DNA from 2 places in the Acidiphilium acidophilum genome. Region 1 is predicted to be linked to the other one. Evidence: predicted binding sites of a transcription regulator. Region 1 holds the regulator's gene; the other holds the start of a gene.
The links. The regulator HrcA, encoded in region 1, represses chaperone genes, less so after heat shock. The targets are predictions, from matches to a motif close to GTTNGCACTCNCNNNNNGNGAGTGCNAAC.

Region 1 (9,860 bases):
GGTGATATCGCGGTGTTTCGCACCGGCGACGATACCGTGTTCGCGCTGCGCGATTCCTGCCCGCATCGGGGGGGGCCGATCAGCCAGGGCATCGTACACGGGCACGGGGTGACCTGCCCGCTGCATGGCTGGGTATTTTCGCTCGAAACCGGCGCGGCGGTGGGAGAGGATGTGCCGTGCATCGCACGGTTTCGGGTGCGGATCGAAGGAAATCGGGTCCAACTCGACATCACCGGGCCGATCGCGGCCTCATGAACACAACCTGCCCTTATTGCGGAGTCGGCTGCGGCCTGATCGCGGGGCCGGATGGATTGGTCGGGGATGAAGCGCATCCGGCCAATCGGGGGCGGCTCTGCGTCAAGGGCGCCACTCTAGGGCTGACGCTGGACGATCGGGACCGATTAACCCAGCCCAGCATCGGCGGGCGGGATACCACCTGGGCCGAGGCGCTCGATCTGGCGGCGGTCCGCTTTGCCGAAGCGATCTCCCGACATGGCCCGGATTCGGTCGCGTTCTATGTCTCGGGCCAGTTTCTGACTGAGGATTACTACGTCGCCAACAAGCTGATGAAGGGGTTCATCGGCAGCGGCAACATCGATACCAATTCGCGCCTCTGCATGGCGTCGCCGGTGGCTGCGCATATCAGGGCATTCGGCGAGGATCTGGTACCCGGCATATACGACGATTTCGATCAGGCCGATCTGATCCTGTTCACCGGCTCGAACGCGGCGTGGTGCCATCCCGTGCTGTTCCAGCGGGCGTTGCGTGCGCGCGAGGCACGCGGGACCCGGATCGTGGTGATCGATCCCCGCCGCAGCGCAACCGCCGAACTGGCGGATCTCCATATTCCGATCGCGCCGGGTGGCGACCTCGCATTGTTCGCTGCCCTGCTCGCGGTATGTGCCGAACGCGGCATGCTCGATCACCGCTTCATCCGCGAACACACCAGCGGGTTCGACGCGGCCCTGAGTGCCGCCCGTACTGCCGGCCACGGCATCGATGACGCCCTGTTCGCCACGCTTGCCGAATGGGTCGTCGCCACACCCCGGATGATCACGGCGTTCTCCCAGGGCGTCAATCAATCCGCGATCGCAACCGACACGATCAGCGCGATCATCAACCTGCACCTCGCGACCGGGCGGATCGGCAAACCGGGGGCCTGCCCGTTTTCGCTCACCGGCCAGCCGAACGCGATGGGCGGACGCGAAGTGGGCGGCTTGGCAAATCAACTTGCGGCTCATCTGGGATTCGATGATCCGTCCCATCACGATCAGCTCGCGCGATTCTGGAATGCGCCGCACCTCGCAAGGCACCCCGGGCTCAAAGCGGTCGATCTGTTCGATGCCGTGCACGACGGTCGGATCAAAGCGTTGTGGATCGCCGGGACCAATCCCGCCGAATCGCTACCCCGCAGCAACCATGTGCGGGAGGCGCTGGCACGGTGCCCGACCGTGGTGGCCGCCGATTGCTGGGCGACCGCGACCACGGCGCGCGCGCATATCGTGCTCCCGGCGGCGGGATGGTCCGAGAAGGACGGCACCGTGACCAACTCCGAACGGTTGATATCACGCCAGCGCGCCTTTCGGTCGGCACCCGGCGAGGCGAAGCCCGATTGGTGGATGTTCGCCGAACTCGGCCGCCGGCTGGGCCACGGGCCAGCGTTCGATTTTCCGAATCCGGCAAGCATTTTCCGCGAACATGCGGCGCTGTCGGCATTCGAGAACGCGGGCGAACGGGTGTTCAATCTGGCAGCCCTCACGAACATTCCGGATGAGGATTACGACGCGTTACGCCCCCTGCACTGGCCGATCGGCCCGGCAGACCATCGGCTGCTCGGGGACGGGCGGTTCAGCACCGGGGATCAGCGAGCGCGGTTCGTGCCGACCATTGCACCGGCGTCCGAAGCGACGCCGATGATGACGCTCAATACCGGGCGGCTGCGCGATCAATGGCACACCATGACGCGGACCGGTCGCGTGCCGGAATTGATGGCGCATCGGTCACACGCGGCACTCGAGATCGCACCGGAAGATGCCGCTGCATCCGGCCTCGCCAGCGGTGATCTGGTGGCGGTGACCAGCAATCATGGCACGATCACCCTGACGGCGGTGGTGGACCCGGGGCAACGTCGCGGCTCGGCATTCGCCGCCATGCACTGGACCGAGGGGCAGGGCAGCGCGGGCACGGTCAACCAACTGATCGGCAGCACCTGCGACCCGGCTTCCGGCGAGCCGGCCTACAAACACGGCCAGGCCAGCCTGCGCCGGATCGCTGCGCAATGGCATGGCATCGCGCTTGGCCGGGCGGCGCTCACCGGGCGAGTGAATACCCTGCATGCAGGTTGCTGGGCGCGCACACCGCGGGCCGACGGGTTGATGCACCTGCGGTTCACCGGCACGGCACCACTGGCGCTTGGTGCGACCGGCCGCGCAGTCGCAACCGCACTCCTCGATCTTCCGGAGGGGCTGGAGAGTCTGGACTATGCCGATCTCCGGCGCGGTGTATTCCGGCTCGCAGTCCTGAAGCGCGGCACGGTGCAGTTGCTGCTGCACGTCGCGCGCGATACCGCCGCGCTGCCGACCGTCGAGGCGCTGGAGGCCTTATTCGGGCAGTCCTGGCCGGAACCCGACGCCGGACGGTTACTGATCGGGCTCGGCGCGCCACGACTTTCACCGGCGGGGCGCATCGTCTGCGTGTGTCATCAGGTGACCGAGCCCGCGATCCGCGCCGCGATCGCCACCGGGCGGCTCGGCACGGTCGAGGCGATCGGGCTGGCGACGCTGGCCGGGACTGGCTGCGGGTCCTGCGTCTCGGAATTGAAGGGATTGCTGCGCCACGAACTCGTCGCAGCTGAATAGATGAGCGGTCGAAAGACGTCTGTGAGCAAATGCACGGGCGTTGTCAGCGGCATGAGCCCGGAATCAGAGAGTTTTTTCTTCGTTGAAAAAAAGCAGCGCCTGCCTTGCCTCATTCGATATGCCTTGCCTCATCCGATATGAGTTCACGAACGGCCGGGTTCAGCCGACACCTTGATGCGCCTCGTCCCATGAAATGAGGTGCTTGCGGTCGCGGCGGATCACCTGGCCGGGAACCGCAAGCTCGATCCGCCTCAGTGCATCGCGGACCGCCGCCGCATCGATCAGTTTGGGCGGCGTTTGATGTGCCAGCACATAGGCGTACCGGTTCGCCCCCGGCGGGAACGGATCATCCGGCCCGAGCGAAGTCCGTCCGGGCGGAACCGGCGGTTTCAGCGGAATCCGGAAGCGCTTGCTCACTGCGGCCAGCGCGGTGCCTTTCAACGGCGGAATCCCGAACAGCGGGCCCATCTGGCGGATAATACTGCCCACGACCGGTGCTGCGACATAACCGCCCGTGGTGAAGCCATAACAGAAATGCTGCATCTTTTTGGTCGGCTTCGGATGGATTACCATGGCGTAGACGACGTAGCGCGGATGATCCGCCGGGAAGATCGCGATGAACCCGGCGTCGTTCAGCCGGTTGTAATATCCCCCGCTCGGCCGCACCACCTGCGCCGTACCGGTCTTGCCGCCAACAAGGTAGCCATGGACCCGCGCATAGATCCCAGTGCCCGACAGCACCACGTCGCGCATCAGATTGCGCATCACGACCGATACGTGCCGCCGCATCACCCGCACACCGCGGCGGGGTGGCGCGCCGGGCTGTCGGGCGAGCAAGGTCGGGCGGTAGAGGATGCCGCCGTTGACGATGGCATCCTCGGCGTTGACCAGTGTCATCGGCGCCATGGCGATCCCGTTGCCGAACGAGACCGTCATGGTGGTCAGCATCCGCCAGTCGGCCTTGGGATGCCAGATCGGCGGCTGTACCCCCGGAAGCTGGATCGGCGGCGGCTTGAAGAAGCCGAGGTTGCGCAGCCAGGCCCGCTGAAGCTTCGGCCCCATGATGGTCGCGATCCGCGACGTGCCGATCACCGAGGAATAGGCGAGAATCGCCGGCATCGCGAGCCAGTAGGTCACCGGTTCGTAGTCGCGGATCACGAAGCCGTCGAGCGAGAGCGGGTGGCTGGTATTGAACCGGTCCCAGTAATGCATCATCCCCGACTGCATCGCCCCGGCGAGTGTGACCACCTTCATCATCGAGCCCGGCCCGTAATCCCCGGAGACGCAGCGGTTGAACAGCAGGGACGGATTGACCGTGTGCAGATCGTTGGCGTTGTAGTCGGGCAGGCTCACCATTGCGAGGACCCGCCCGGTCATCGATTCGACGATGCTGCACGCCCCCTGCGCCTTATAGTCAGACACCGCCGTCGCCAGCGCTTTGTGAACGATGTTTTCGAGTGCGACCGAGATCGACAGCCGCAACGGCCGTCCCGGGTCTGCGGTCAGACGCTTGTTGAAATAGCGTTCAACGCCACTGATCCCCTGCTGGCCCGGCGTCACGCCGCCCAGGATATGCGCCGCGATATCGTCGTTGGGATAATGCCGCGCCCACGTACGCTGGAAATAGATGCCGGGAATACCGAGCCGGTTGACTGCGAGTTCCTGCGCCGAGGTCAGGAAACGATCGAGATACACGAAACCATAATGCCGATTGCTGAGCCGCGCGCGCAGAGTCTCCCGGTTCAGGAACGGCAGGACGGAACGCAGCAGGCGGGTATCGCGCGCGGGGTTCGTGATCTGCTTCGGATTGGCGAACAAGGCGGCACTCGGCAGCGATACCGCAAGGATCTTGCCCGACCGGTCGAGGATCGGCGCGCGGTCCGGTGGCGGGATCGTGGCGGTCAGATCGGGGCGCGTCGCGGCGATGACCACTGGATTGGGCAGGACCGGCGCGATCACGGTCGCAAGAACGAGCTTCCCTGCGAGCACGGCGTATATGGCCACGAAGCAAACCATGCCGAACACCAGCCGCCAGCGGAACCGCCCGTGCCAGCGACCGCCCGGCTGAAGATCCGCTGGGTTCAAAGGTTGGCGACGGCGGTCTTGCGGGCGAGGAACCAGGCGTCGAGCGCGGTTTTCATCGACCGCGCGAGCCGCATCCGGAAGGCATTGGTGCGCAAGGCGGCCTCATCCTCCGGGTTCGACAGGAACGCGGTTTCGATCAGCACACTTGGAATCGCCGCCGATTGCAGAACCACGAAGGTGGCATGCCGTGCCGGATTCTGCAGCATGTCGACGCTACGGGCCAGGGAGCCCACCATCTTGCTCTGCAACAGATGCGATTGCGCCTTGGTGCTCTGATCCATCAGGCTGAACAAAATGCGCGAGACCTGCGGCGAAACCCCGTGGAACGTGGGGTTCGAGATCCGCTCGACGCTGTTCTCCGTTTTCGCGATTTCGGCCGCAAGCGGGTCGGATGGGGTGTTGGAAAAAGTGAACACGCTGGCCCCGCGCACCACGGTGTTCGGAGCAACCGAGTTGGCATGAACCGACATCAGCACGGCCGCCTTGTGCGTCTCCGCAATCCCGACCCGCTCGGTCAGCGGCAGGAACACGTCGCTGGTGCGGGTCATCAGCACGTCATATCCGCCGCGCGCGAGCGCATTGCGGAAATCCCACGCCGTCGCCAGCGCGATGTCCTTCTCGTACAGATTGCCGGCACCGATGCAGCCGGGATCGCGGCCACCATGCCCGGGGTCGATCACCACCAACCGGCTCGACGGTGGCATGGCGCGCACGGCGGGCAACCGGCCCGGACCGCGCTGCGCCGCCTGAGCCAATCCCATCTGCATCCATAACGGTACCGAAAGTGTCGCCCTGATTCCCGCATCCAGAACGAATCGCCGTGAAAATATCATGATCAGCTCACCCTGTTCCCGATGAGGCAAGACAATGCCTCGACACGTATGCCTTATACTCCACCATTCTATCAGCAAGTCACGTTAAACCGCCGGTATTAAACAGAAATTTGATAGTACTTCATATATCCGACATTGCACGCGAATGTGATCCCCGATCGTTTTTCAGTATTCATACGGCAAACAACAGCGCCGATTGGACCGCGCGATATCGTGAACGCCCGATTTTCGTGATCGTGCGGAATGCCGTTGACGATCCGGATCGCTTCGACGTTACATGCCTCGCACCTATTCCGGTGAGGAGGAAATCGTCATGAAACCCGTGATGTCTCGTCTGATGAAACTGGCTCTCGGCGCGATCTCGGTTGCCGCGCTCGGAACCATCGCGTTACCACCCGCACACGCGGCGGGAGTGCCACCGGCACATTCTCTGGCGCAGGCGGCCCTGCAAGGGCAGCATATCTTCAACCATGACAAATTCGGTGGCGTCCGGACATGTTCGGCCTGCCATGTCAACGGCGGCACCACCATCGGGCACCTGCCGAACGGTACCAAAATCCCGAGCCTCATGGGCGTCGCGGCAGAGTTTCCGCGCTATAATCCCGCAGCCCATCGTGTCGTGACACTCGGACAGCAGCTCGATCACTGCATCACCGGCGGATTGCAGGGCAAGCCCCCTGCGGCAAACAGTGCGCAGATGACGGATCTGGTGACCTACCTCACGAAATTATCGAAGGGCTCAATCATGGGGAAGCAATTCAAATAAGCCTCCAACACCCGCGCAGGCCCTACCCCAGCAATCGCCCGATCACCCGGGCGGTATAATCGACCACCGGAATGATCTTGCCGTAATTGATCCGGGTCGGCCCGATCACCCCGATCGCGCCGACGATCCGGTCATTCCGATTACGCGCCGGTGCCACCACCATCGACATCCCCGACGCCCCGAACAGCCCGCTCTCGGCACCGATGAAAATCCGCACCCCATCCGATCGTTCAGCCAGTTCCAGCAGCTTCAGCATGGTCTCCTGCGCCTCCAGCCGCTCGAACAGCTGCTGCAACGAGGCCAGTTTCTCGACCTGATCGATATCCGCAAGCAATCGCCCCTGCCCGCGCACGATCAGCGAACCGCCCCGCCCTTCACCTGACCATGTCGCCAACCCGGCTTCGACAATCCCCGCCGCGATCGAATCCAGCGCGGACCGATCGGCCTTCATGTCGGCCGCCACCCGCTGCCGCAGATCCGCGAGCGACAGGCCGGAGAGCTGCGCATTCAGATAATTGCTCGCCTCCTGCAAAGCCGATGGCGGCAGGCCCACCGGTGTTTCGATCACCCGGTTCTCCACCTGCCCATCCGCCGAAACCAGCACCACCAGCGCCCGGCCCGAACTCAGCGGCACGAATTCGATATGCTTGACCGCCCCTTCCGATTTAGGCGCCAGCACGATCCCCGCCGCCGATGACAGCCCCGACAGCAAGGTCGATGCCTCGGTCAGCGTGTCCTGCACCGAGCGCCCCGATTGCGCGAGGACCGCTTCGATCCGCTCGCGCTCCTCATCCGATAATTCGCCGAAATGCAGCAACCCGTCGACGAACAGCCGCAGCCCGCGATCGGTCGGCAGCCGCCCCGCCGAAATATGCGGCGCGAACAGCAACCCCGCATCCGTCAGGTCCGCCATCACGTTGCGGATCGTCGCGGGCGACAGCCCCATCGGCAACAACCGTGACAGGGTCCGGCTGCCCACAGGCTCACCGGTCTCGACATATTGCTCGACGATTTCCCGCAGCACCGCCGCCGAGCGCGCGTCGAGCCCCGGCGGCATCTTGGTCGGCGCACCCGACTGGAAACTGCGTGTATTGCGCGGCGGTGACTGGTCCATTGCCTCAGAAGAGGCTATCGCGGGGCGGAAATCAAGCGGATCGTCGCATGCAAAGACCGTTCGTTCTCTGCTGCGTGCCGATGAAGCGACCGTGCGGTTAACTCATACATGTGTTCTTCGGACACGACGTCTTCCTCCTCACCTTCCCTTCGGAGCCTCAATGACCCGTCCCAGCAACCGTACCGCCAGCGCGCTCCGCCCCGTTGAAATCGTCACCGGGTTTTCCCATCACGCCGAAGGCTCCGCCCTCATCCGCATGGGCGGCACCGAAGTGCTGTGCGCCGCCAGCGTCGAGTCCCGCGTCCCCGGATTCCTGCGCAACACCGGCCTTGGCTGGGTCACCGCCGAATACGGCATGCTGCCCCGCGCCACCCATACCCGCGGCGACCGTGAAGCCGCGCGCGGCAAGCAGTCCGGCCGCACCCAGGAAATCCAGCGCCTGATCGGCCGCAGCCTGCGCGCCGTGATCGATCGTAAACTGCTCGGCGAAATGAGCATCACCCTCGATTGCGATGTGCTGAACGCCGATGGCGGAACCCGCTGTGCCGCCATCACCGGCGCCTATGTCGCTCTCGCCCTCGCGATCCGCAAGCTCCAGGCCAACAACATCCTCAAGGCTGACCCGCTCATCGGCCAGGTCGCCGCCATCTCCTGCGGCATCTATGAAGGCATCCCGGTCCTCGACCTCGACTACGCCGAAGACTCCAATGCCGAAGCCGATGCCAATTTCATTCTCACCGCCGCCGGCGGCATCATCGAAATCCAGGCCACCGCCGAGAAAGCGACGTTCGATGAGGCGGCGTTCACCACGCTGCTCGGCCTTGCCCGCACCGGCACATCGGCCCTGTTCGCCGCCCAGAACGCCGCGCTCGATGCTGCCTGAACCGTGGCGTCTCCGCACCGGCCAGCAGTTGGTCATTGCGACCCATAATAGTGGCAAACTCGCCGAATTCGCGGCGCTGATGGTGCCTTACGGGCTCGATTGCACCTCCGCCGCCGCGCTCGGCCTGCCCGAACCGGTGGAGGACGCCCCCGATTTCGCCGGCAACGCGAAAATCAAGGCGCTCGCCGCCGCCAAATACAGCGGCCTTCCCGCACTCGCCGATGATTCCGGTCTGCTGGTCGCGGCCCTCCACGGGGCACCCGGTGTCCGCTCCTCACGCTACGCGAACGAGGCCGGCGGCTATCCGCAAGCCATGGCGGCGATCGTCGCCGCCAGCCGCACCAACGACCACGCCGCCTTCGGCTGTGCCCTCTGCCTCGCGATGCCCTCGGGCGAAACCGCGACCTATCTCGGCTTCTGCCATGGCCGGATCGCACCCGAGCCACGCGGCGCAGGTGGTTTCGGCTACGACGCCATTTTCATCCCGATCGGCTCGAATCGGCGTTTCGCCGAGATGAGCGAGGCGGAAAAATCCACGGTCAGCCATCGCGGCCGCGCCGTGAGGCAATTCATCGCGGCGCATTGCTGCTGACCGTTGATTGGCCGATCGTCCCGTAAAGATGACGGGTGATCACGATATGTCAGCGCCAAATCCCGGCGTATCGCGAAGCGGCGGCATGGACCGCAACGCTGCGATATCGGGGATCGGACGGGCAAGCGCGGGATCGCCTTGCGCAATCGTCTCGATCGCCGCAGCAACCGCGATGGTCATGGCGTCGGTATGGCGGGCCGTGATGATCTGGACCCCGAAAGGCATTCCGTTGTCATCCCGCCCCAGCGGCAGCGACAACGAGGGATGGCCGGCGAGCGTGACCGCATAGGCCAGCGCGAGCCAATGATAGTACGATCGGGTCGCCACCCCGTCGATCTCGGTGGGGAATAATTCGGTCCATGGTCGCGGCGCAGTCGTCACGCTGGGCGCGATCAGCACGTCGTAACGCTGAAAGAAGGCCTGCCACGCCTGATATATGTGTGTCTGGATCGTCATCGCGCGTGCGACATCGGCGGCGCTGTAGCCGAGCCCCTCCTCGACATTGGCGCGGATATTGGCACCCAACCGGTTCGGATCGCTCCGGAACGTCGCCCCGAAACCCGCGAGAAAATTCACCGCGCGCAGCACGGCAAACGCATCGTCCGCGCCGGCACAGTCCGGTGCCGCCGGCTCCGCATGAGCGAATGCCGGCGCGAGTTGCGCCATCCGCGCCGCGAACAGGTCACGCACCGCCCGCGAGGTCGGCGCAAACCCGAAATCGGCGGTGAA
Region 2 (9,860 bases), 700 kb from region 1:
ACCGGGTTTTCCAGCTGTAGCCGATGTTGAGATCGACGATGTTGTAGGGGTGGACGGCGGGCAGGGCGGCGGGGGAGCCGAGATCGGTGTTCATGTGCCAGGGGCCGACCAGACTGTCGGTCAGTTTGGTGGTCAGGCCCGATTTTTTATACTGGACGCCGAAGTTGAGGTTGTAGAGCGGCACGCCGCCGACCAGTTCGCCATTGTAGACGCTGGCACCATCGTTCGCGAGGTAGTTCGAGGTGTATTTCGCCGATGTGTAGTCGTAATTGACGTAAACAGAGAGCTGCGGGGTGAGGGCGGCATCGATCGATGCCGTGGCACCCTGGTAGAGCGCGGTGCCGACATTGTACTGGATGGTCTGGCCGGTGGCATTGTTGTAGTAATAGCCGAATTTATTGCTGAAGCTGCGGCGGAAATAGGCGAGGGTGGTTTTGATCTTGCCGATATCGTAGCGCACGCCGGTGTCGATCGCGTCGACATATTCCGGGCGCACCAGTTCGAGGCCGGGGGTGGGGGCGTTGCCGATCACGGAATAATAGGCGCTGATATTGGGAACTTTGTAGACGCGGCCGTAATGGGCATAGAGGTCGAGGTTTTTCAGGGCCTCGTAGCTGACGCCGAACGAGGGTTCGGAGTAATTGAAGCGGTTTTTCACTGTGCCGGCATAATTATAGTAATAGCCGCTGATATCGTTGGATGTTGTCAGGACCGTGTAGTATTTGAGGCCGGGTGTGATGCTCAATTTGTTGTTGAGCAGGCGGATGTGGTCCTGGATGTAGATATCGGCGTAGTTGCGCAGATCGTGTTCGTCCCACGCGTCGTTATAGCCGTCGGTGGTGGGGACGTTGCCGGCACCGTACCAGTATTCGGCGCTGTGATCCTGCGAATGGATGTAGAGGCCGCCGACCGTGATGGTGTTGTGCGGCAGGAGGAAGGACAGTGACGGGGTGACGCCGATATTGTTGAAATTGTCGATATAGCGCTGATATTGAGTGCCGTTATAGCTGCTGCCGAACAGGGCGGTTGGGTTGTAGGTGTTGTCCGGGATGCCGTTGGGCGCGGGGTTGGCATAGCTTTTGAGCGAGGTCGGCAGGGGATAGCCGCCGAAACCGCCGACATAGGCCGCGTTGGAATAGGCGGTGCGGTCGTTATTGTCCTGGGTGTAGAACAGCTTGGCGCGGGCGACGACGTACTGGTTGATGATCGAGCGCCAGCCGACGATGGTGGTGAAGGATTTCGTCGTGGTGCGGTTGTTCGAGATGTTCAGGGGATATTGAAAATCGCTGCCGTATTGTTGAACCAGTGCGAGAGGGATGGTTTCGGGCTGCTGGGCGCGTTCGGCGTTGTTGATCAGGATGAAGGAGAATTGCGAGCGGCCTTCGTCGTATGGCTGGAGGGCCGAGAGGTAGGCGTTGTTGTTGATCGAGAAGACGTGCTTGAGGTAGCTCTGATAGTTGGTGTGATAGAAATTGCCGTAGAGTTCGGTGCCTGTACTGTTCAGCGCGCCGGAGTTGATCGAGATGCCGCCATTGTCGAGTCCGCCTTCAGGGTTGCTGGCGTAGGAACCTCCGTGGCCCGAGATGGTGGCGTAGAATTGCGGGGTGGGCAGTTTTGGCAGGTAATTGATCGTGCCGCCGAGTGCGTTGATGCCGGTTTCGGACGGGGAGTTGGCGCCGCTGTAGATCACGACGCTGTCGAACTGGCCCGAGGCGACCGGTGACAGGGCGTGGTCCGAGCCCTGGCCGTTGGTGCCGCCGCGAAAGGCGTTGATGATCGGCACGCCATCGAACTCCATGCCGACCTGATCGCTGTTGAAGCCCTGATAGGTGAAGGTGGTGTCGCCCGCTGTGAGGTTGCCGGGGTTGGTGTTGCGGACGGTGAACCCCGGCACGGTTTTCAGCACGGATTGGAAACTCTGGACCGGGCTGGTGTTGCGGACGGCTTCCTTGCTGACCGAGCCGGTGCCGCGCTCGGCACGTTCGATTTTTTTGATCAGCTTGATGTCGATGGCGCTGGATGCGGGGGTGACGACCTGCGCGTGGGCGGCGGCGGTGAGGGCGATGGTGCTGGAGAGCGAGAGTAGCAGGATTTTGGTTGCGCGCGATGGGGTGGGGCGAGGCTGCACGGGGTTCACCTTTATGACGGGTTCGGTGTCGAAAGGTGCGACGGCGTGACCCTTCGACCGGGGGGCGTTATAGCTTCGGGTCGTGACGGTTCCGTTGCAGCGGCGCGGCAGTTCGATGAAACCGGGGGGATCGCGGCGCGTTCGGGGTGGGTGTGGCGGTGCGGTGACAGGGCGGCGACGCGGCGGCGTTTCACTGGCAAAGCGGCGTCGGGGAGACGCGAATGACGCGGTGCTGACATTGTGGGGCGATCGGCGGAGTTCTGATCATCCAATCCCCTCATTTGGCAAAAACGACCAAAAATTATGCATGTGTATTTGGTGCAGTGTGATGTAAACTGAGAGATCAGTTAATAATGCGCGTAAATAGGCTCACTAGATTGTGATGTGACCGTTTATGTTCGAAAAATAGGCATTGTGATCGGGCTTGGGATTGGCGCGGCCCTCCCTAGGTCAGGCCGGTATCGATACAAGGCGGGATCGTGGGATTGTAACTCGGAGGGTAATCGCTTTATCCAAACCGAACACGGCAGACGAGTTGGGTCATGAAGACAGGTTCGACTTTTGCGGCAGGGCTTTTGCTTGGGACCGGATTGCTGGTTTGCAGTCTTTCGGTGGCGGGCGCTGACGATCCGGGGTCGGTCGGCCATGGTGATTGGTATTCCTCCACCGTTATCCGCCCCGCGCCGGGCTCGCAGTATCGGGGCGTGGTGGATCGCGTGTTGTTTGATACGTTCGGCCATGGCGGGACGGGGCGCAATCTTTATTGCGAGGGCCCGGCGATCGTGCGGTTTCGGATCGCGCCGGATGGTAAGGTGAGCGGGGCTCGTCTCGTGAAGCCGAGTTTAACTGCGGTGAATGCGAGGTTGCTCGCGACGATCAGCAATCTGCGGTTCCCTGCGTTCCCTGCGGGAATGACGGTTCGTTCGCTGACGGTGACGTTTCGCTATGGAATATGGGATCTGGCCAGACCGTATCTTGCGGCGCGAACCAACTGCCGATGAGCGGCCCGCTTCGATTGTGGAATTGAGGCGGCGATGTGTTCCCTGATCCTTTCTTTCGATCCTTCGGCTCGATGGCCGGTCGTGATCGCTGCAAATCGCGATGAACGGATCGACCGGGCCTGGGACCCGCCGGCGCGATACTGGTCGGGAATTACCGCAGGCCGGGATCGTCTGGCCGGGGGAACCTGGCTGGGGGTCAATGATGACGGGGTTGTCGCGGCGTTGCTGAACCGGACGGGCAGTCTTGGGCCGCAGCCGGGCAAGGCGAGCCGGGGCGGGTTGCCGCTCATGGCCTTGAAGGAACGGAGTGCTTCGGCGGCGCGCGACCGTGTGGCGCGGGAAGAGCTGGAGCGGTATCGCGCATTCAACCTCGTGCTGGTTGATGCGAGCGGCGGCTGCGTGTTGCGCAGTGAGGGCACCGGGACAATCGCGACGAGGGTGCTGGCACCGGGGATCACGATGATCACAGCCTCCGATCCGAACGATATGGGCAGCCCGAGGATTGCGCGTTACAAGCCGTTGTTCGAGGCGGCCGCGCGCCCCGATCCCGCGAGCGGTGACTGGCGGGAGTGGCAGGCATTGCTGGCGGCGCGAACACCACCGGTGGACACCGCGCTCAATGTCGGGCCACACGAGGGGTTTGGCACGGTGTGCTCGAGTTTGGTCGGGCTGGCGCCGGGCGAGGTTCGATTTCGGTTTGCGGATGGGCCGCCGGATATCGTGGGGTTCAGGTCGATCATGTGATGGCGTTTTGCAGTGCCGGGATGGTGGATTTCTGCTTGCGATCCGGCAAATAAATGCGAAAATGGGGATATGTCAGATACGACGGACACGATCGAGGCGCCGGGACCGATTTTCGAGGCGATCCTGACGCCGCACCGGAGCATGAGCCGGCGCGGCATGTTTATCGTGTTCGGGGTGATGGCCGCGGGCTCGATGCTGGTGAACGGGTTGATGTATTATCTGGGCGCGTTGCCGGTGATCGGGTTCGACGTGGTGGATCTGCTGCTCGCGATCATGCTCTATGCGATGAACATGCGGGGCGGACGGGCCTCGGAAGTGATTTTGCTGACCGAGGACGGGTTGACGATCACCCGGACCTCGCCGCGCGGGCGGCGCAATCAGATTGCGATGGCGCCAGGGTGGCTGCGGGTGCAGCTTGAGGAGACGGCGGGGAGTAATCCGGTGCTGTCGATCGTCAACCGCGAGGCGAAGCATATCGTGGGCACCGATCTGGGCGGGGCGGAGCGGCGGGATCTGGCGGAGGCGTTGAAAGCGGCGTTCGCGCGGCTGCGGTCCCCGCGTTTCGACAACCCACAGACGCGAAATTAGAACAGGTTTTCCGCTTCTTTTTTTCGTGAAACGGGCGCTTTCTGCGCGCTTCACTTTTTGCGGTTGTGTATGCCCTTACCCTTGATTGCGCTGATCGTCGCGAGTTTCGCGATCGGCACCAGCGAATTCGTGATTGTCGGCCTGGTGCCGGAACTGGCGCGGGACTTCGCGGTATCGGTGCCGCAGGCGGGGTATCTGGTGACCGCCTACGCGCTGGGGGTGACGTTCGGCTCGCCCTTCGTCGCCGTGCTGGTGGGGCGGTGGCAGCGGCGGACCGCGCTGATTTCATTGATGGGCGTGTTCGTGCTGGGCAATGCCCTGTGCGCACTGGCACCCGGTTATTGGACGATGATGGCAGCGCGGATCATCACCGCATTGTCGCACGGGGCGTTTTTCGGGATCGGGTCGGTCGTCGCGGCGGATCTGGTGCCGCGCGAGAAACGGGCGCGGGCGGTGGCGCTGGTGTTTCTTGGTCTGACCATGGCCAACGTGCTCGGGGTGCCGGCCGGGACGATTCTGGGGCAGGCGGCGGGATGGCGCGCCACGTTCTGGGCGGTGATGGCGATCGGGCTGGTGTCGATGGCGGCGATCGCGGTGCTATTGCCGAAAGGGATGCCCGGAGGGTCCGGGCGGTTGCTGAACGAGGTGCGGATTCTGGGGCGGACGCAGGTGCTGCTCGCGATGCTGATGGCGGTGCTGAGCTCGATGAGCCTGTTCAGCGTGTTCACCTATATCGCGCCCCTGCTGGAGCACGTCAGCGGGTTGTCGCCACATTGGGTGAGCGTGGCCTTGCTGATTTTCGGGGCGGGACTGACCGCCGGCGGGCTGCTGGGCGGGCGGCTGGCGGATCGGCACTCGGCGCGGACCATCGTGCTCACGTTCGCTGCACTGGCGGTGATTCTGGGCGTGCTGCGGCTGGTGAGCTTCAGTGGCGTGCTGGCGATCGGCGTGCTGCTGGTGTGGGGGGTGGCCGTGTTCACCATGGTGTCGCCGCTGCAGACGCGGGTGATCGATTTCGCGCGGGATGCGCCGAACCTTGCCTCGACCATCAATCAAGGCGCGTTCAACCTGGGTAACGCCGCCGGGGCATGGATCGGCGGCGCGGCGCTGGGCATCGGGGTGAGCTACCTCGACCTGCCGCTGGTGGGAGCGGCAATGGCGGCACTGGGACTGATCGTGGCACTCTGGACATTCCGGCTGGAACGACACGCCGCGCGCGGATGATATCGGAGGGCTGGGGGTTGTGGCCGCTTATGCAAGCCAGACGGGGGACTTTGCCACCTCGACCCCCACTGAGGGCGGAGCCCTTGGAACCCGCTCGTTTCAGGCAAGGGGAGGGCGATCAGTCTTCGTGTGGGAGTGCTTGTTCGACCCGGCGGTCCGGGATCAGCCAGAGGAGGGCGACCAAGGCGTAGGTTCCGTCGGCGAGGGTGGTGTTGATGAAGGCGAGGAGGATGCCGGTGGTGTAGAGGAGGGGGGAGGTTTTGCCTTTGAGGTCGCGCCCGATGGCTTTGGCGAGGGGTGATCCGGTGCCCTGGGCGCGGATGATGGTGGTTTGCAGGGTGAACCAGGCGAGGGCGGGCATCAGCAGGGCGGTACCGTAGAGGGCGGTGGGGATGGCGGCGGTGTGGTGGGTGCCGACCCATGCAGTGGCGAAGGGGATGAGGGAGAGCCAGAACAGCAGGTGCAGGTTCGCCCAGAGGATGGCGCCGGTGACACGTGGGACGAGCTGGAAGAAATGATGGTGGTTGTTCCAGTAGATGGCGACGTAGATGAAGCTGAGGATGTAGCTGACGAAGGTGGGGGCGGCGGTGGCGAGCGCGGCGAGGCTGGTGCCGTGCGGGAGTTTCAGGTCGAGCACCATGATGGTGATGATGACGGCGATGACGCCATCGGAGAAGGCGGTCAGGCGGTCTTTTTCCATTGCGAGGAGTCTTTCATGGTTTGAGAACCGGCGCAATGTGAGGGGGCGGGCAAAAAGAAAGGCCGTGGATTGCTCCACGGCCTCTTTGACGTAACTGCGGTGAGGGCTGGATCAGAAATCCATATCGCCCATGCCGCCCATGCCGCCCATTCCGCCGCCGCCGCCACCCTGGGGTGCCTTTTTCTCGGGGCGTTCGGCGACCATGGCTTCGGTCGTGACCAGCAGGCCGGCCACCGAGGCGGCGTCCTGCAGGGCGGTGCGAACGACCTTGGTCGGGTCGATGATGCCGGCCTTGACCAGATCCTTGAACTCGCCGGACTGGGCATCGAAGCCCCAGCCATACTCGTCCTTGTCGAGCACTTTGCCGGAGATCACGGCACCGTCTTCACCGGCGTTTTCGGCGATCTGGCGCATGGGCACCAGGATGGCCTTGCGGATGATGTCGATGCCGAAGCGCTGGTCGTCGTTGTCGGCCTTGACCTTGGAGAGGATCAGCGAGGCGCGGGCCAGGGCGACGCCGCCGCCGGGGACGATGCCTTCTTCGACGGCTGCGCGGGTTGCGTGCAGCGCGTCATCGACGCGATCCTTGCGCTCCTTGACTTCGGCTTCCGACGAACCGCCGACGCGGATGACCGCGACGCCGCCGGCGAGCTTGGCGAGGCGTTCCTGCAGCTTCTCGCGATCGTAGTCCGAGGTGGTTTCCTCGACCTGCGCGCGGATCTGGTTGCAGCGACCGGTGATGTCGGCCTTTTTGCCGGCGCCTTCGACGATGGTGGTGTTTTCCTTCTCGATCAACACCTTCTTCGCGCGGCCGAGCATGGCGAGCGTGACGGTTTCGAGCTTGATGCCGAGGTCTTCGCTGATGACCTGGCCGCCGGTGAGGATCGCGAGGTCTTCCAGCATCGCCTTGCGACGATCACCGAAGCCCGGAGCCTTGACGGCTGCGATTTTGAGGCCGCCGCGCAGCTTGTTCACGACGAGGGTGGCGAGGGCTTCGCCTTCGACATCTTCAGCGATGATCAGCAAGGGCTTGCCGGACTGGACGATGGATTCGAGCAGCGGCAGCATCGGCTGGAGGCCGGAGAGTTTTTTCTCGTGGATCAGGATGTAGGGGTTATCCAGGTCCGCGACCATCTTTTCCGGGTTGGTGATGAAGTAGGGCGAGACATAGCCGCGGTCGAACTGCATGCCTTCGACGACGTCGAGCTCGGTCTGAATGCCTTTGGCTTCTTCGACGGTGATGACACCCTCGTTGCCGACCTTCTGCATCGCTTCGGAGATCATTTTGCCGATTTCGGCTTCGCCGTTCGCGGAGATCGTGCCGACCTGGGCGGTTTCGTTCGGGTTGTTGATTTTTTTGGTGCGCTTTTTGAGCTCTTCGACAACGGCGACGACGGCCTTGTCGATGCCGCGCTTCAGGTCCATCGGGTTCATGCCGGCGGCGACGGCCTTGACGCCTTCGCGGACGATCGCCTGGGCGAGCACGGTGGCGGTGGTGGTGCCGTCACCCGCGAGGTCGTTGGTTTTCGAGGCAACTTCGCGCACCATCTGCGCGCCCATGTTCTCGAAGCGGTCGGCGAGCTCGATTTCCTTGGCGACGGTGACGCCATCCTTGGTGATGCGCGGCGATCCGAAGCTCTTTTCGAGGACGACGTTGCGGCCTTTGGGGCCGAGGGTGACTTTTACGGCGTTGGCGAGGAGGTCGACGCCGCGGAGCATGCGCTCACGGGCATCGGCTGAAAAACGGACGTCTTTAGCAGCCATAATGGTGTTCCTTTTGCAGAATTAGGGGGTCGGGAAGGTTCAGGCGGCCTTTTTCTTGGTGGCCGGCGTGCCTTCGATGACGCCCATGATGTCGGATTCCTTCATGATCAACAGCTCTTCGCCGTCGAGCTTGACTTCGGTGCCGGACCATTTGCCGAACAGGATGCGGTCACCGGCCTTGACGTCGAGCGCTACGATGGCGCCGGCTTCGTTGCGGGCACCGGCACCGACGGCGATGACTTCGCCTTCCATCGGCTTTTCCTTGGCGGTATCGGGGATGATGATGCCACCGGCGGTCTTTTCCTCGGCGTTCAGCCGGCGGACGACCACGCGGTCGTGGAGGGGACGGAATTTCATCGGATCGCTCCTGATTTGGTTACAGTCGTAAACGGCTCAGCCGGCGCCGACCCTGATGAGGCATCGGTCGCTGCTAGCACTCTCATCGGGAGAGTGCCAGACACATAAAACCTGGGTGGCATTGTGTCAAGACCGGCAGCACTTGGGGGTTGTGAGTGCTAATGTGTTGATAACGCGGATTTTTCTTGCCAGCCCCCGGGGGTGTCATGCCATGTTCATCAAAGAGGGACGCGGTGGCGCAGGGCTCTTTCAACGGGTTCGATGAGGTGAAACCATGAGTTTGAGCAAGCAATTACAGGGGTATCGGCTGACGACGGCGGAGATTCTATATCATTTGCCGGATCATCCCGGAGTGTTGCAGAGTTTTGTCTGGCAGGAGCTGGACATTGCGCCGCGCTATCCGGTGTTGCACGGGTTCCTCGCGTTCTGGGCGCGCCAGATCGAGGGGCGGTTGCATTCGGTGCGGGTGGGGTCGGCGGCGTTGATATCGCCGGGGGAGATGCGGCATGGGACGCTGATGATGCTGCAGTAGCGTGGCGCGGCGGACACGGCGCCGGATTTTGGGCGCCGTGGTCTTGATTGTTAAGTGAATTTTAACGATTCGGTGCGATAAGTGTCGGGTGGCACGGGATCGGATCATGGCGCGCTTGGGACGACGACTCAGACTGATTGTCGGGATTTTGGCTTTGGCGGAGGCCATGCCTGTCGCCCGGGCCGATGGTGGGGCCAATGCGCTCAATCCGGCGGTGGTGGCGGCTGAGACTAGGGTTTCGCTCGGGTTTGCGATTCAGGGCACACGGTATGGCGAGAATTTCGCGGGTACGTCCGATCAGGAAAGCGGAGTGTTGCCCGGTTTGACCGCAGGGATTTCGCGGTTGGGGCCGCTGCTGGGGATCTCGGGGGTCTATACCGGCGTGGTGTACGATTTCGCGGGTGGCCCGCTCACCTATGACGGCTATGTTCAGGGCGGTCCGGGCGCGGGGCTGGCACCGTATACCGCCACCGATCATGCGCGGTTCAATTCGCTTGAAGTGCGGCTGGGGCGCGGGGTGGCGCTGTCGCCCCGGGTGGATATTATTCCGTTCGTCGCGGCGGGTTATCAGAACTGGTATCGCGATATCGGCGGGGCTGGTGGGTATAGCGAGTTCTACCGGGCGGCGGTGGCCGGGTTGGGGGCACGGGTGGATGTGGCGGTGACCGACCGGCTGGTGGTGTCGGCGACTGCCGAAGGACTGGCGGTGATCGGCGGGCGGGCATCGGCACCGGCGTTGGGGTTTGCGGGAGATTTCGGGACCAGTGGCGAGGAGGCGGTGCATCTCGGCGCGGATTGGCGGCTGGGCAATGCGCTTCATCT

Region 2: a site for HrcA is predicted at 8,579-8,607, ahead of groES (co-chaperone GroES). Genes of this name have one in related genera too.

The regions. Positions count from the first base shown of each region.
Region 1 is NZ_JAWXYB010000018.1:2,563,574-2,573,433, forward strand. It holds gene nirD (nitrite reductase small subunit NirD) at 1-255, shown strand, start outside; gene SIL87_RS14840 (nitrate reductase) at 252-2,858, shown strand; gene SIL87_RS14845 (peptidoglycan D,D-transpeptidase FtsI family protein) at 3,018-4,862, opposite strand; gene SIL87_RS14850 (N-acetylmuramoyl-L-alanine amidase family protein) at 4,940-5,776, opposite strand; gene SIL87_RS14855 (cytochrome C) at 6,090-6,542, shown strand; gene hrcA (heat-inducible transcriptional repressor HrcA) at 6,565-7,656, opposite strand; gene rph (ribonuclease PH) at 7,817-8,539, shown strand; gene rdgB (RdgB/HAM1 family non-canonical purine NTP pyrophosphatase) at 8,529-9,131, shown strand; gene SIL87_RS14875 (amidase) at 9,171-9,860, opposite strand, start outside.
Region 2 is NZ_JAWXYB010000018.1:3,266,265-3,276,124, reverse strand. It holds gene SIL87_RS18275 (TonB-dependent receptor) at 1-2,128, opposite strand, end outside; gene SIL87_RS18270 (energy transducer TonB) at 2,671-3,129, shown strand; gene SIL87_RS18265 (NRDE family protein) at 3,163-3,873, shown strand; gene SIL87_RS18260 (DUF2244 domain-containing protein) at 3,943-4,461, shown strand; gene SIL87_RS18255 (MFS transporter) at 4,531-5,685, shown strand; gene SIL87_RS18250 (TMEM175 family protein) at 5,804-6,385, opposite strand; gene groL (chaperonin GroEL) at 6,497-8,149, opposite strand; gene groES (co-chaperone GroES) at 8,189-8,506, opposite strand; gene SIL87_RS18235 (usg protein) at 8,781-9,038, shown strand; gene SIL87_RS18230 (hypothetical protein) at 9,205-9,860, shown strand, end outside.